3 regions of the Synechococcus sp. A15-60 genome follow, and region 1 is predicted to be linked to each of the others. Evidence: predicted binding sites of a transcription regulator. Region 1 holds the regulator's gene; each other region holds the start of a gene.
What was found. Region 1 encodes NtcA, which controls nitrogen genes in cyanobacteria. Its sites were predicted from a motif close to GTANCNNNNGNTAC; they were not measured.

Region 1 (5,246 bases):
CCTCTACAGTATCCAGACTGAACTTCACCCGAGACCTCAGCGCCGCTATGGCTCAACGCACCCGTCTGGGCGATCTGCTCCGTCCCCTCAACTCCGAGTACGGCAAGGTTGTCCCCGGCTGGGGTACCACCCCAGTCATGGGCATCTTCATGGTGCTGTTCTTGGTCTTTCTTCTGGTGATCCTCCAGCTGTACAACCAGTCGCTGATCCTGGAAGGCATCAATGTGAACTGGAACGGTGCCGGCTGATCCGGCTGCATAGGTTCCTTTCATGAACATCTTTGGTATCGGCCTGCCTGAAATGGCGGTCATCGGCGCTGTTGCGCTGCTGGTGTTCGGACCCAAGCGTTTGCCGGAACTCGGTAAAACGCTTGGGAAAACATTGAAAGGTTTTCAAACGGCCTCCAAAGAGTTCGAACGGGAGATCAGCAAGGCCATGGCTGAGCCTGAAGAATTACCTGGATCGCAGTCAGAGACTGAGTCTTCGTCCAAGGATCACGAGGACTGAACCCTTGACTCAAAGCGGAGAGCTCCGATTGGTGGTCGGGTTAGGCAATCCCGGCGAGAAGTACGCCTCCACACGCCACAACGTTGGGTTCATGGCTCTGGAGCAGTTGGCTTCTCGCGAGGGAGGCCGCTTCAAAGTGATGGGCAAACTACAGGGCGAACTGGCGGATGTCGGTACCGGTGACGCCCGGCTCCGCTTGTTAATGCCGCAGACCTTCATGAATGAAAGCGGCCGCTCGATCCGTGCGGCTCTCGACTGGTTCGGTTTCGACATCCATCAGCTGATCGTCCTTGTGGATGACATGGATCTACCGCTGGGTCGGCTGCGGCTGCGTGCTGGCGGTGGAGCAGGAGGCCATAACGGCTTGAAAAGCACCATTCAGCATCTGGGAACGCAGCAATTCGCCCGGTTGCGCATCGGGATTGGAGCCCCTGGCCGCACCCCGGAGGAGCGTCGTGCCCGCACTGTGTCCCACGTACTCGGTCAGTTCAATCGGGACGAAGAGCCGCTTCTCAAGGATGTGCTGAACGAGGTTCTTCGAGGACTGGAACGCATCCAGCGCCAAGGTCTGGATCGTGCTGGAAATCACCTCAACGGGTTGAATCTGGCTCCGTTGACTGAAGATGAAGCGGTCTGATGGCGCGGTTGCCAGCTACCACAGCTCACTTGCGTGTGCTTCATCAGAGCTTTCGCGATCAATGCCTTCAGGGTGAAGTCCAGGCGGGTGGATTCATCTGGGAATTTCAGTGGTTCTTCGATCGCGGTGAACTTTGCGTTGAACCTTCACTGGGTAGAGCCCTGATTCAGGACGCTCTTCAGCGCTTTTTGGTGAAGTCGGATTATCGGTTGGAGGCCGGTGGGGATTACAGCTTTACGGTCAGGGCCCGGTTTTGATGGAAGGTGGTTCCGGCCAATCCAGCGGAAACCCGAGGGTTTTTTCCAGTATCACCAGCGCTGCAAGCGCGTCCAGTTCACCCGGGGGCAGTTGCAGTCCGAGAGGCACCAGCCTGCGCCAACCTCGCGGTGGCCACAGCTGCCAATAGCGGGTTCGTGCCGTCAGCGTCGTGCCCCGTTCATCCACCAAAGTCACTGGCAGAACATTGGAGAGTTGCGCTGTCCAGTGAGCACTTGAGGTGCCGTTGCCCACGATCAATCGTTCCGGCGGTGTGGAGCGTTGCCAGCGTTCCAGGGTGTTCAGCACAGCATCGGCAGGCAGCACATGCCCTTCGATCACGCAGCGTTGATCCAGGGACGCGAGCACCAGCCCGCACTTGCTTCGACCAGGATCAAGGGCGGCAATCCAGCTCATGGGCTCGCAGCATTGGAATTGGATCCGGAGCTTCGCTTGATTCTGAGCTCGATCGCCACCGGATCGGCCGTTTCGCTGCGGCGTGCCGCTACCGCCTCGAGTTCAACGCGTCCCTCTCCCTGTTCGATCAGTTCCTTTGCGAGGCTGTTGAGGGAGTTGCCATCAAATTGAAGGCCCTGGCTGAGGGAGCCGCGGCGCTGAGCCTCTGCCAGCGTCGATGCCAGCAGCAGATTGAGGCGGTTGCGGATGGCTTGCGGATCGCGTTCGTTGCTGTTGATCGCTGTTGTGGCCAGCACTTCACCTTCGATGGTGACAGTGACATTGGGTCGGACATCCGGGAAGGCATAGACCACGCGTTCACCGCGAAGCACATTGGCGGCGGAGCGCAGGAGAACCACCCAGGTGCCGGGCTTGCGAATGGCCTGTTCGAGCCGGTTGATGTCCTGTCGCGGCACCAAGAGAATCTGACGATCCGGGGCTTCCCCCGGCAACACCTGTTGATAGGCCAGTTGATTGGCTTCTCTGAGAATTTGGTCGATGACCTGGCGTGCCTGATCCGGTCGATCGAGTTTGAGGGTGACCGTGGCAAGGGGCTGGCCGCTGCTGATCGCCACGTTGCCCCGTCTTAGGGCCAGGAGATTTTTCTCCAGTTGCAGCAGTTCGTTTTCACCAGCGCGAATTTGTTGACGAACAGCCTGGAGCTCTGCATCCGTGCGTCGGATTTCGGCATCACGATTGCTGACGTCTTGGCTGAGGCGCTGACGTTCCGCTTCTAGGCGAAGGGTCTGTTCCTGCAGTGGTTGCAGCGTGCTTCGTAATTCGCTGGCGCGGGCTTGCGCGTCAGCCAGAGTCTGTCGAGCTGCGATTTCATCGCTGCGAGCCTGCTCGAGCTGCTCGCGTGACTCCTGCTGCGCCTCTCGACTGGCCTTCAAGGCGGTGCGGCTGCTGCGTAGACGCGCCTGGAGTTCATCGAGTTCGAAGAGACCGACCCGCAGTTGGCGACTCACCAGCAGCATCAGCCCGAGCGATAGAACACTGATGAGGCTTCCCGTGAGCACAGTGATCACCACGGCGGTCTGTCGGGGGCGTAGGCCAAACAGACTCAATCGGGCTTTGCCCACCTTTGAGCCCAGGCGATCTCCAAGCGTTGAAAGCACCCCTCCCAGGATGAGGAGGCTCAACAGCAGCAGCCAGCCTGTCACGTGCTTTCAACCCTGCGGCAGGCCGCTGAAGTGGTGCCCATCTTCACCCGTCGAGCGCTCAGCTGAAGCGCTTGGCCAGGGCGATGGGGTCAAGAACGGTGATCTTTTTGCGGTCGATCTCCACTAAGCCGGAGTTGCGCAGGTCTCCGAGCAAACGGGTGATTGTGACCCGCGTGGAGCCGATGGCTTCGGCAATGGCTTGGTGGGACAAACGCAGGTCGATCGTGATGCCCTGCGTGCTGGGAATGCCGAAATCGCGGCAAAGCACCAACAGAAAACTCACCAGCCGCGACGACATGTCGCGGTGTGTGAGCGTTTCGATCATGGTTTCGGTCTGGAGGATGCGGCTGGACAGACCCTGCAAGAGGAGAAGACCGACGCTGGTGTCGGCTTCGATTGCTTGCCTCACAGAGCTCGCCGGAGCTGTCACCATCTCCACCCGCGTAAAAGCAACGGAGTGATAGAAGCGATCGGAACGATGACCAGTGAGCAGTGAGAGCACCCCGAAGAGACTGTTTTCTCGCAGCAGCGCCACGGTGATTTCTTCGCCGGACTCATAGACCCTGGAAAGACGCACGGCGCCGCGGCGAATTAAGTAAACGCGTTCCGCCGGGTCGCCAGGGAAAAAGATCGTTTTGTTGCGCTCCACCAGTTCGGTACTGGCGCCCTCCAGATCACGAATCACCTCCAGCAGCGTGCGGCTGGAGGGCGTGGGAGCGTTAGTCAGGCTGGTTTCAGGCAACCGACCAACGTGTGGGACGGTCCGGCTGAATCCGCGTATCGCTTCTGCCATCTCCAGCCATCTGATGGAGGGAAGTTACGGAGCGATGCGGGGTCACCCTGTAGCAATCAACACGTTTCAGGCTGCTGGTCAGTTCTGGAGTGCTTGCCCTTGGCATGCCATCAGCTGCTTGAGGCCAGGTTCGGCTAAGTCCAGCAGGCTGTTCAGCTGTTTGCGGCTGAAGGCTGCACCTTCAGCTGTGCCCTGCAGCTCCAGAAGATCTCCGGCGTCGTTCATCACGACATTCAGATCCACATCGGCACGGCTGTCTTCGCTGTAGTCGAGATCCAGTTGAGGGGCGCCATCGATCAGACCCACAGACACGGCGGCCACCTGTGCTTGCACGGGACTATCGCTGAGGAGGCCTTGCTCGACTAAGCGTTCGCAGCCTTTCTGCAAGGCCAGCCAGGAGCCGGTGATCGCCGCGGTTCGGGTGCCCGCATCAGCCTGAATCACGTCGCAGTCCACGAGCAGGGTGTTTTCCCCAAGCACGTCCATGTTGAGGCACGCCCGCAGGCTGCGACCGATCAAGCGCTGAATCTCCTGCGTGCGGCCGGAGAGTTTCATCAATTCGCGCCGCTGACGTTCTGGAGTGGATCCCGGCAGCAATCGATATTCAGCACTCAGCCACCCCAGACCTTGATCCCGACGCCAGCGGGGGACCCCCTCTTCGTGGCAAACGCTGCAGAGCACTGCGGTTCGGCCGGTGCGCACGATCACGGAGCTCAGGGCAAAGCCCATGGGGTCCCATTCCACGGAGAACGCCCTCAGGTCGGCGGGCGAGCGGCCATCGTTGCGAGCGGTTTCGCCCATCAGTTATTTGCGGATGTTGATGAGCCTGACATTCGGCATGAGACACCAGGGATGGTGTCGAAGATCTTGTGGATCGCGTTTTCACCGCTAGATTCGAAGTCCGCTGGCTGTTGTGGGCCAGCCAAGACGAACGCGATGACCGCAAGCCTGAGCTCCAGCCATCGATCCCGCGACACACGCGGTGCCGATCATGGAGTCGTGGAGCGCTCGCGTCTCCAGCCTTTACCAGCACTCGACCCCCGTCCGCCACTGCATCTGGTGGCTCCCGAAGGCCAGCTTCAGGTCCACACCGCGCCCTACCGCGGCAGTTTTGGCACTGTGCTGAGTCAGGCGTTGCGCAGTGCTGGTCTGGGAAGCCGCGTTGGCGTGGCGCAGTTTCTCAAGGGCGGTGTTGCCCAGGGCCCTGAGGCTGCGCTCACTTTGTGTGACCGCATGACCTGGATGCGACCAGCGGTGATGGAATGTTTGTCGCAGCCCGCCAGCGCATCCCTGCCCTCCACCATTGAGGCGGTCGAAGCGATCTGGTTGGTGTGCCGTGCTCATCTCGCCTGCGGCGATCTTGATCAGCTGGTGCTTGATGAGCTGGGTTTGGCGATTGCGCTTGGATACCTCGATGAAGAGGATGTGCGTGCGA
Region 2 (5,246 bases), 430 kb from region 1:
CGATTGACGTCAACCTGAAGCGCATCGGGGGGCACTGGCCGTCCTTGGCGTCTGCCCGTCGTGCTGATCAGGCGATTGCAGCATTTCTGGAATTGCACGTTGAGCAGGGTGCTGTGCTGGAGCATCGCGGTGATGCCATCGGTGTTGTTGAAGGCATCGTTGGCCAGCGTCGTTTTTCCATTCAGGTGGAGGGTCAGCCCAACCATGCCGGTACGACGCCGATGACGTTGCGCAAGGACGCGTTGGCTGCAGCCTCCAGAGTGGTGCTCGCGGTCGAGTCCATCGCCCAACTTCACCCAGGGGATCCTGTGGCGACGGTGGGTCGGCTGGAGGTTTGGCCCAATGCCGCCAACGTGGTGCCCGGCTCCGTTTCGATGACGGTGGATATTCGGGATCTCAGCCCCGCTGTCTTGGATCAATTGGTCTCCAACCTGGAGATGGAGCTCGAGCGGATTTCCACTGCGACGGGATGCCCCATTCGTTTGGAGCCTCAGTTTCAGGTGGAGCCGACCCCAGCTGATGCCATGGTGATGTCGACCATCGCGTCAGTGGCCACGGATCTCGGCCTCCGCTGGAGTGGGCTGCCGAGTCGTGCCAGTCACGATGCCCAAGAGATTGGCCGTCGCTGGCCGATGGGCATGATTTTTGTTCCCAGCCGCGATGGTCTCAGCCATTCAGCGGCCGAATTCACCACTGACCGCCAGTGTGTGGATGGCACTGCTGTTTTGCTGGAAACCATTCAGCGGCTTGACAGTGCCCTCACATGACCTTTTCGATCGTTGCGCGAGATCCAAGCAACGGCCGGTTTGGGGTCGCAGTGGCAACTTGCCATTTGGCGGTGGGATCCACCGTCCCTCACATTCGTGCGGGGGTTGGTGCTGTGGCTACGCAAGCACACACCAATCCTTATCTCGGCATCTGTGGGCTGGAACGGCTTGAACAAAGTGCGGATGCCGATGAGGTCTTGAGCAGCCTGCTCGCCGATGACCCTCACCGTGATCAACGCCAGTTTCATCTCATTGATTCCACTGGTCGTACAGCCTGTTGGACTGGCCAGTCTTGTGGAGGCTGGGCAGGCCACCGCCATCACGCAAATCTTTCAGTGGCGGGAAATTATTTGGCTAGTAATGCAGTACTTGCAGCAATCGAAGAATCTTTCCTCTGCAGCGACCCGACGTGGAAATTAGGCCGTCGATTGATGTTGGCTCTTCAGGCAGGTGAAGCAGCAGGCGGAGACCAACGCTCTGACACATCAACATCGGCTGCGCTTCAAGTGAGTGGGGAAGCCGCTTTTCCACTTTTGGATTTGCGCGTCGACTTTCGTGATTCTGCCGTTGAAGAGTTGATGCGTGTTTATGAACGCAGTCAGGAGCTCTGGGCTCAAGAGTGGCGCGATTCGTTTGCCGAATTGCCACGCTTAAACCGTCTGATAGCGGGCTGACTCTCAGGAGGCCACTGATGTTGCCCAATCCAGGCTGACGCCGGCTTGGCGAGCATCTTGAGCAAGTTGCTTCATGCAATTCACTTCGAACACGGCCTGCCCGGACAGCAGAGCATCCCACTCACTTTCGGGAAAGTGGCATTGGAGCCAGAACACTCCGTGGATGCTCGCTGGTTGAAGCAGCACCAGGTCGGAGTCGTGAGGTTGTGCAATCAGATCCACGCACCCAATGCATCGCTGGGTCCATTAACTCCTCAAGGCCCTGGCCTCAGTTGTTTTTCTTGATACCGAGTTGCGAATTCCTCAGCGTGTGTACTGAACGCCGCGATAAATCAACTCCACGGGGACCCTTTGAGGAGTGGTCTGGCGGGACTGGTACACATTGCGGCGGTACGTCAGCTGAATCACGGGCTTTTGTGCGGCGCCGTGGTTGGGGCTGTAGGTGTTTCCGCGATAGAGGAGTGTGGTCATGGTTGTTCAACGAAGCAAGCTCAGGTCCCCGTTCCATGGCCTGAGTCGTACTGCGCCACGCGTCTTGCGTGGTGAACGCTTGGTAGCAGTTGCTACTAAATAATTGTCCGCTGTGGATTTCTTCTTTGGTTGTTCAGATGGATACAGTTTTAGAAAACTTTTGCGTTTGATTTTTGCTTGGCGAAACCTTATTTGCCTGCGCTGCTTCCGGTCGTGAGCGGCAGCAACTGCCGCAGGGCGGCTTCGAAGAAACGTGAGCCTTGGGTTTGCAAGTCGTCTCCCACGCGATGCCACATCCGCATGATCTGCGCAGGGCCTTCCGCGCCCATGGCGCTCACCACATAGGCCTCGTCTTGCACGATCCATTGCTGGAGTGATGCCGTGCTCACTTCGAGGTGGCATTGCAGGCCAAGAGCGTGGCGACCGACTCGAAACACCTGTTCTGCACAGTGCAGTGAGGAGCCCAGCAGCGTCGCCTGCTTTGGGAGATGAATCCGGTCGCCGTGCCAATGCAGCACCGTGGTGCTTGTGCCCAGGTTCTTCAGCAACGGTTCGGTGTCGGCTCCGATCAGCCAGTGAATCGCCCCAAGCCCGACTTCTTTTAGGGGCTGAGGTGGTTCCCCTACATGCAGTGGTTCCACTGAACCGCCTGCGGCAACAGCCAGAAGCTGTGCCCCCAGGCAGATGCCGATGACCGGCTTTTCAGCCTGGTGCCAGGCAGTTAGCCAATCGAGTTCTGCTTGGAGCCAGTTCAGTCCTGGGCTGTGTCGATCGTTCACGCCCATCGGTCCCCCCAGCACCAAAGCCAGGCAGTTAGGGCAGTCGCCCGGAGCGGGTAGCGCATCACCCAGGTCGGGACGCAGGATTCGGATGGTGAGGTCTTGTTGGGTTGCCAAACGGCCGATCAAATCAGGCCCTTCGTGGTCCACGTGTTGGACCACCAACAGCGTGGGGCTCAAAGCAGCAGATAGCGCTGGGCCAGGGGCAGCACTTCAGCGGGCTCGCAGGTGAGCAATTCACCGTCGGCGAATACCTCATAGGTCTGCGGGTCCACGCTCACCTCCGGCAGCGCTGAATTCAGCTTGAGTCCGCTCTTACCCACGCTGCGCGTTTCCATTACCGCCCTGCAGGTGCGTTCCAGCCCCAGCTGGCGTTGAATGTCGGCATCCATCGCCGCTGCGCTCACGAAGGTGAGACAACTGGGGGCGAGGGCCTTGCCGAAGGCACCGAACATCGGTCGGCCGTGCACCGGGCCGGGGGTGGGAATCGAGGCGTTGGCATCGCCCATCTGGGCCCAGACGATCGAACCGCCCTTCACCACCAGTTCCGGGCGAATGCCGAAGAAGCCCGGCTTCCAAAGTACGAGATCGGCGAGCTTGCCGGTTTCGATCGACCCCACCTCGCTGCTGATGCCGTGGGCCAACGCCGGGTTGATCGTCACCTTGGCGATGTAGCGCTTCAGCCGGTGGTTGTCGTTGCGAGCGGAGTCTTCCGGCAGGGCACCGCGCTGCACCTTCATCTTGTGGGCGGTCTGGAAGGTGCGTGTGATCACCTCGCCCACGCGGCCCATGGCTTGGGAGTCGCTGGCGATGATCGAGAAGGCGCCCAGGTCGTGAAGGATGTCTTCGGCGGCGATCGTTTCGCGCCGGATCCTTGATTCGGCGAAGGCCACGTCCTCGGGGATCTTCGGGTCGAGGTGGTGGCACACCATCAGCATGTCGAGGTGTTCCTCGAGCGTGTTGCGGGTGTAGGGCCGGGTTGGGTTGGTGCTGCTCGGAAGCACGTTGGCCTCGCCGCAGATCTTGATGATGTCGGGGGCATGGCCGCCGCCGGCACCTTCGGTGTGGAAGGTGTGAATGGTGCGTCCTTTGATGGCGGCGATCGTGTCTTCCACGAAGCCGGCTTCATTCAAGGTGTCGGTGTGGATGCACACTTGTACATCCATCCGGTCGGCCACCGACAGGCAGGCATCGATCGTGGCGGGGGTAGTGCCCCAGTCTTCATGCAGCTTCAGGCCGCAGGCGCCTGCGCGCACCTGCTCTTCCAGGGCTTCTGGGGTGCTGGCGTTGCCTTTGCCGAAGAAGCCCAGGTTCACTGGCAAGCCTTCGGCGGCTTGGAGCATCCGGCCGATGTGGAAGGCGCCGGGCGTGCAGGTGGTGGCATTGGTGCCGGTGGCCGGTCCGGTGCCACCGCCCATCAGGGTGGTGACCCCGCTGGCCAGGGCGGTTTCGATCTGCTGGGGGCAGATGAAGTGGATGTGGGTGTCGATGCCACCGGCCGTGAGGATGTGTCCTTCGCCGGCGATGGCTTCCGTGCCGGGGCCCACCACGATCGTCACCCCTTCCTGGGTGTCGGGGTTACCGGCTTTGCCGATGCCGACGATGCGGCCGTCCTTGAGGCCGACATCCGCTTTCACGATGCCCCACCAGTCGAGGATCAGGGCATTGGTGATCACCGTATCGACGGCGCCTTCGGCACGCGGGGTCTGGGACTGGCCCATGCCGTCGCGGATCACCTTGCCGCCGCCGAACTTCACCTCATCGCCGTAGACGGTGTAGTCCTTCTCGACTTCCAGAATCAGATCGGTGTCGGCCAGGCGAACCCGGTCGCCGGTGGTGGGTCCGTAGGTTTCGGCGTAGGCCTGGCGGGAGATGCGGTAGGGCATGGGTCAGGCGTCGAGGGGTCCGTTGATCTGGCCGTTGAAGCCGATGACGCGTCGCGCACCGGCGAAGGGAATCAGGTGCACGTCGCGGCTGTCGCCGGGTTCGAAGCGGATGGCGGTGCCAGCGGGGATGTCGAGCCGTTGACCGCGGGCCGCGGCACGGTCGAACTGCAGGGCGGCGTTGGCTTCGGCGAAATGGAAATGGGAGCCCACCTGCACCGGCCGGTCGCCGCTGTTGGAGACGCTCAGCGTGGTGACGGGGCGGCCTGCATTCAGCTCGAGTTCTCCCGGTTCGGGTAGCAGTTCGCCTGGTATGAGAGGTGCCATGGGTTCTGCCTCAGCGAATCGGGTCGTGCAGGGTGACGAGCTTGGTGCCATCGGGAAAGACCGCTTCGATCTGCACCTCATGGACGAGCTCGGGCACGCCCTCCATCACCTGGTCTTGACGCAGCCAGGTGGTGCCGTCCTGCATCAGCTCCGCCACGCTCTTGCCGTCGCGGGCGCCTTCCAGCACCAGAAAACTGAGCCAGGCCACCGCTTCGGGGTGGTTGAGTTTCAGACCACGGTTCAAGCGCCGCTCAGCCAGCAGTGCTGCGGTCACGATTAGGAGCTTGTCCTTTTCCTGGGGACTGAGATGCATGGCGAAGCTCGGTCTTGTTCAGTGTGTCTCTG
Region 3 (5,246 bases), 410 kb from region 1:
ATCGCTCCCGATTTTTCGCTCCACTGCGATGCGGGCAGCAGCAGATGGGCGTAGTGGGAGGTTTCCGTGTCGGCGTAAGCCTCACTGACAACCACGAGCGGACAACGCTGCATGGCGCTTTTCACTCTCTCCAGGTCGGGCATGCTCACCAATGGATTGGTGGCTGCCACCCACCACAGATCGAGCTCGCCCTGCTCCATGGCCTCCACCTGCTGCCAGGCGTTCAGTCCTGGGGCTGCCGCAATGGAGTCTTTGGCGAACCCCCAGGCTTGCTCCACCTCTGCCCTGTGGTCCGGGTTGGTCACCACCCTGTATCCAGGTAGCAGATGTGCCAGTCCTCCGGCTTCACGGCCGCCCATGGCATTGGGTTGACCGGTGAGCGAGAAGGGCCCGGCGCCTGGCTTGCCGATTTCTCCGGTGAGCAGGTGCAGATTGATCAGTCCACTGACCACTGCCGTTCCTTCTCGGCGCTGGTTGACCCCCATCGACCAGAGACTAAGCACACCTTCTTTGCGACTCCATAGTCGGCCGACGGCGCGCAGATCCTGTTCAGTGATTCCGCAGAACTTGGCGGTTTTGCCGGGGGTCCAGGCATTGATGGTCTGGGTGTACGACGCGAAGCCTTCGGTGGCTGCATCGATGAAATCGCTATCAAAGCCGTTGTCTTGGATGACCAGTCGTGCCAGGCCGTGAAGGAGCGCGAGGTCTGTGCCTGGAGCGATCGCTAGATGGTGGTCAGCAATTTTGGTGGTGTCGGTCTTGCGCGGGTCCACCACCACGATGGTGAGCCCTTTTGGGTCACGTTTTTTCCGCTTCAGCAGTCGCTGGAACAACACAGGGTGGCACTCGGCCGTGTTGGTGCCGATGAGGAAGGCCACCGAGCAATGGTCCAGATCTTCGTAGCAACAGGGAGGACCATCCGATCCCAGGCTTCGTGTGTATCCAGCCACCGCGGAGCTCATACACAGCCGCGAGTTGGCATCGAAATTGTTGGTTCCCAGCGCTCCTTTCAGGAGTTTCTGAGCCAGGTAGTAATCCTCGGTATGAAACTGGCCTGACCCATACATGGCGATGGCGTTGGGTCCTTTGCTGGCCAGAGTGCTGCGGATGCGTCCGGTCAGTAGATCAAAAGCGCTGTCCCAGCTAATCGGTTGAAAGTCGTCGTTGAGTGTGGGGCGGTACAGCGGTCGATTTAAACGTCCGCGGGCCAGGGTTTCACCCACCGTGGCGCCTTTGATGCAGACCTGTCCGAGACTGGAAGGGTGTTGGCGGTCGCCGCGTGCGGCCCACATGGGATTGCCTTCAGCATCGCGCTTCACGGATTTGCCTGCCTCGCCCGGAGGCAGCAGTTCCAGGCCGCAGCCCACGCCGCAGTAAGGACATTGGCTTGTGGGGTTAGCTCTGGAATCAGTCACATCCGGAGAGGCAGAAATTCAAAAACCCGGGGGAAGTCCCCCGGGCATTCGGATGGCAGTCGAACTGCAAACTCCGATCAGAAGTGGATTTTGATCCTTAGGCGACCGCTTCTGCCGTTTCGCCTTCATGCAGATCCGCAAAGGAACCTTTGGGTTCCTTGAGGAAGAAGTAGCAGAAGAAAGCAACGATCAGGCCAGCGATTCCAAGAATCTGGAAGAAGCGGCTGTTGGAGTTGGCGATCACCGTCGGATCGGGCTCGGCACCACCACCCATCCACATGGGCAGGAGGCTGAAGATGGTGAGGTAAGTCACGGCACCAACGTTGCCGTAGGCACCGACGAGACCTGCCACCTGTCCGGTGACGCGGCGCTTCACCAGAGGCACCAAAGCGAAGGTTGCACCCTCGCCGGATTGCACGAAGAAAGAGGCGAGCATGGTGATCACCACAGCCACGAAGATTCCAGATGTGCCGGAGAACGTGCCGGGTTTGATCATGCTCATCACCAGATAGCCGATTCCAAGGCCAGCGGTGAGGAAGGCCATGGTGTTTTTGCGGCTGCCGACCTTGTCGGAGATCAATCCGCCGGCGGGACGAGCCACCAGATTCACGAACGCGAAACAGGAAGCGAGGATGCCCGCGGTTGCCTTCGGTAAATCGAAGGTGGTTTCGAAGAAGGTGGGAAGCATCGACACCACAGCAAGCTCGGAGCCGAAGTTCACGATGTAGGTGAGCTCAAGAATGGCCACCTGGCGGAATTCATAGCGATCTTCCTTGGGGTACACCTTGTTGCCGAGGATCAATTCTCGGTTGGTGCGGATGATTCCCCAGGTTTGGAAGATGAACCAAAGGGCAACAGCTCCGAGAGCCAATGGGTAGGTGCTGGCAGTCAGGAAACCAACCTTTTGCAGGCGCCAGCAGAGCACGGCCAGGATGGCTGCGAAAGGAACGTTCATTCCCAGCAGTCCCCAGAAGTCACGCATGGAAGTGACTTCTGGGGACTGCTGTCCTCTCGGGGCGCTGGTACACCTTTCCAGGAGGAGTGTCGGTGACGCTGAAGAAGTAAAAGACTCCGTAAATGGCGGAAATAATGCCGCTCAGGGCGATGGCACCACGCCAATTGAGAATCGCGCCGGTGGGCAGTTCGAAACCGCCGGAGAAGGACAGGAAGCCAGCGATGGCCACCATGGTGAGGGCAGAGAAGGCAGAGCCGAAGTTGCCCCAGCCGCCGTAGATGCCTTCAGCCAGGCCGATTTCCTTGGGCGGGAACCACTCAGCCACCATGCGGATGCCGATCACGAAGCCCGCACCAACGATGGAGAGGAGCAGACGAGCCACCACCAGGGAATTGAAATCCTGGGCTGCGGCAAACAGCAAACAGGGAATGGCTGAGAAGACCAGAATCGAGGAATACGTAATTCTTGGCCCAAATTTGTCGAGCAGCATGCCGATCAGCACGCGTGCGGGAATGGTGAGAGCCACGTTGCAGATGGCCACCGTGCGGATTTGACCCACCGTCAGGTCAAGGTCTGCTTTCACGGTGGTGGCCAGAGGAGCCAGATTGAACCAGACCACGAAGGTCAGGAAAAAGGCGATCCAGGTGAGATGAAGAGTTCGGTATCTCCCCTGGAACGACCAGAGTTCGCCAAGCATGGGGTTTGTTTGGGATGGAGAGTCAAACCCCGGCGTCGAAACGAAGGCGCCCAGGATTTCAAAATGCGGCGCTCATGCAGACCGCCGGATAATTGCACCATTCGGTGGGCACGTGATTCGTTGCATTGGCTACCGAAATCCCCCACTCGGGGGTCTGGCGGCTGAAAGTTCAGCATTGCTACGCATTGATTGGTAGCGGTTGTTACGTGTATTGGCCGGTCTTTAATTAACTGGCGTTCTGAGGGTCCTGTGAGCTCGCGATCGCTCAGAGCAGTGGTGTTTGCCGGCGGTGCTAGTCGTCGGATGGGAACCGACAAAGCATTGATCACCACTGCGGACGGATCCACCTGGTTGGAGCGGCAGGTGCGGCTGTTGCGTTCCCTCGGGCTTGAGGTGTGTGTCATGAGTGCTCATGCCAACCATCGACGCTGTCTGTCCGGTTGGCTCGGGGTCACGGTGCATGCCGAACCATGGAGCCCCGCAGGGCCTCTTCGTGCGCTCAGTTGCCTGCTGAATGCCGATGAGACCCAGGCTCTGCTGACCTCGCCGGTGGACATGCCTGCGTTGCAGATTGAGGCGTTGCAAGCGCTTTTGGACGCTTGGCGTCGGAATGAATCGCGAGCGCTGGTGGCCGACGATGGTCAACGTCTTCAGCCTTTGCTGGGCATCTACCCGTGTAGTGCCATCAATCGCGCGGCGCTGGATGCTGAATTGTGTGATGGACAGGCGCGATGGCTTGGCTGGCTGCAGCGGATTGATTACGACAGCCTGCAACTGCCTGCGCAGCAGCTCAGCAATGTGAATGATCCAACCGATCTGGCAGCGTTGGTTGGATGACTTGCGCATCTCCAGTGTCGACGCTTGATCAATGGACCAGGCCGCTGGGGGTGCTGAGGCTCTCACTGACCGCCCGTTGCAATTTGGCGTGTCCCTATTGCTGTCCGGATTCCGCCGATCCTCCGGGAACGTTGACGCTGGATCAGCAGTTGCGTTTGATCCGCGTTGCGGCTCGCCTCGGTGTGCGCACCCTTCGCCTCACCGGTGGTGAACCCCTGCTTAGTGATCGGTTGATGCCATTGTTGGCCGGGGTTGCCGACGGCAGATGCACCCCTGGCGATCCTCTGGTTGGTTTGCGTGACGTGGCGCTCACCACCAATGGGGTGTTGCTGTCCGAGGGGCGCGCCAGGGCTTTGAAGAACACAGGCCTGGATCGCATCACCGTGAGTTTGGATGCTGTTGACGGCGCCGTGGCAGCAACGATGGCCGGACTGCGTGGCGGACGGAGTGCCGGTGATGGATTGGTGCAGACGACCACTGGCTGGTGGGAATCGGTTGCCGACGTAAAGACGCTTGGCGGCTTCGAGTTGCGTTTCAGCGTTTGCAGATCGGTTTGAACATAGATTGGTGCAGCAAGTGCTGGCTGGTCTGGTCGCTGCACGAGCTGCTGGGTTCGATCCAGCTGCAGGTGACCTCAAGCTCAATGCGGTGATTCAACGGGGTGTGAACGACGATCAGTTGATCCCCCTGGCGGAGCTGGCGCGCAGTCAGAGGATGGAATTGCGCCTGATCGAATACATGGATGTGGGCAATCGCAATGGCTGGCGAATGGATCAGGTGCTGCCGGCTGAGGTGATGGTGCAGCGCATTGCTGAGCATTGGCCCCTCAGATCACTGGGTCGGAACCCTGGAGGCACTGCTCGGCGTTGGCGTTATCACGATGAAGTGAGTGACGTTGGTGTGGTTGCTTCCATCAGTGAGCCGTTCTGCGGTGATTGCAACCGTCTACGCATTACGGCCGATGGTCAGGCTTTTACTTGTTTGTTCGCTGCCCAAGGAACTGATTTGACCCCTGCCATGGGGTCCGATCAGGAGTTGGAGCATGCCATTCGTTCTCTCTGGCAGAAACGATCTGATCGCTACAGCGAGGAGCGCCATTGCACGGCTGATTCTCTCCCTCGAGCAGAAATGGCCTATCTGGGCGGTTGAATTAATTGAATCAATGTCCCATGTGTAAGTCGTTAGCTTGTTCCGCGTAGGCCTCACCAGAGATAGGCTGGGGATCTTGCAGATTGACGGTCCATTCAAGGCTGGTCCCCTTGATTGCGAATCCTGGCAATTCAAGGTTAATGCCTTCAATAATTAGTTCCTGTAAAAAGCCGTCTTGAACTCCTTGATTGAC

Region 2: a site for NtcA is predicted at 1,995-2,008, ahead of SynA1560_RS13295 (DUF4278 domain-containing protein). Genes of this name have one in related genera too.
Region 3: a site for NtcA is predicted at 3,260-3,273, ahead of SynA1560_RS13375 (molybdenum cofactor guanylyltransferase). Genes of this name have one in related genera too.

The regions. Positions count from the first base shown of each region.
Region 1 is NZ_CP047933.1:351,314-356,559, forward strand. It holds gene psbH (photosystem II reaction center phosphoprotein PsbH) at 48-248, shown strand; gene SynA1560_RS01635 (TatA/E family twin arginine-targeting protein translocase) at 271-507, shown strand; gene pth (aminoacyl-tRNA hydrolase) at 512-1,144, shown strand; gene SynA1560_RS01645 (DUF3146 family protein) at 1,144-1,401, shown strand; gene SynA1560_RS01650 (RuvX/YqgF family protein) at 1,385-1,816, opposite strand; gene SynA1560_RS01655 (DUF3084 domain-containing protein) at 1,813-3,018, opposite strand; gene ntcA (global nitrogen regulator NtcA) at 3,077-3,811, opposite strand; gene rph (ribonuclease PH) at 3,890-4,612, opposite strand; gene SynA1560_RS01670 (cob(I)yrinic acid a,c-diamide adenosyltransferase) at 4,748-5,246, shown strand, end outside.
Region 2 is NZ_CP047933.1:2,466,957-2,472,202, reverse strand. It holds gene SynA1560_RS13310 (Zn-dependent hydrolase) at 1-767, shown strand, start outside; gene SynA1560_RS13305 (DUF1028 domain-containing protein) at 764-1,441, shown strand; gene SynA1560_RS13300 (hypothetical protein) at 1,445-1,663, opposite strand; gene SynA1560_RS13295 (DUF4278 domain-containing protein) at 1,745-1,912, opposite strand; gene SynA1560_RS13290 (type 1 glutamine amidotransferase) at 2,101-2,853, opposite strand; gene ureC (urease subunit alpha) at 2,868-4,577, opposite strand; gene SynA1560_RS13280 (urease subunit beta) at 4,581-4,901, opposite strand; gene SynA1560_RS13275 (urease subunit gamma) at 4,912-5,214, opposite strand; gene SynA1560_RS13270 (urease accessory protein UreD) at 5,233-5,246, opposite strand, start outside.
Region 3 is NZ_CP047933.1:2,483,238-2,488,483, reverse strand. It holds gene SynA1560_RS13385 (molybdopterin oxidoreductase family protein) at 1-1,415, opposite strand, end outside; partial or broken gene SynA1560_RS13380 (MFS transporter) at 1,513-3,067, opposite strand; gene SynA1560_RS13375 (molybdenum cofactor guanylyltransferase) at 3,317-3,904, shown strand; partial or broken gene SynA1560_RS13995 (GTP 3',8-cyclase MoaA) at 3,901-5,053, shown strand; gene SynA1560_RS13360 (hypothetical protein) at 5,064-5,246, opposite strand, start outside.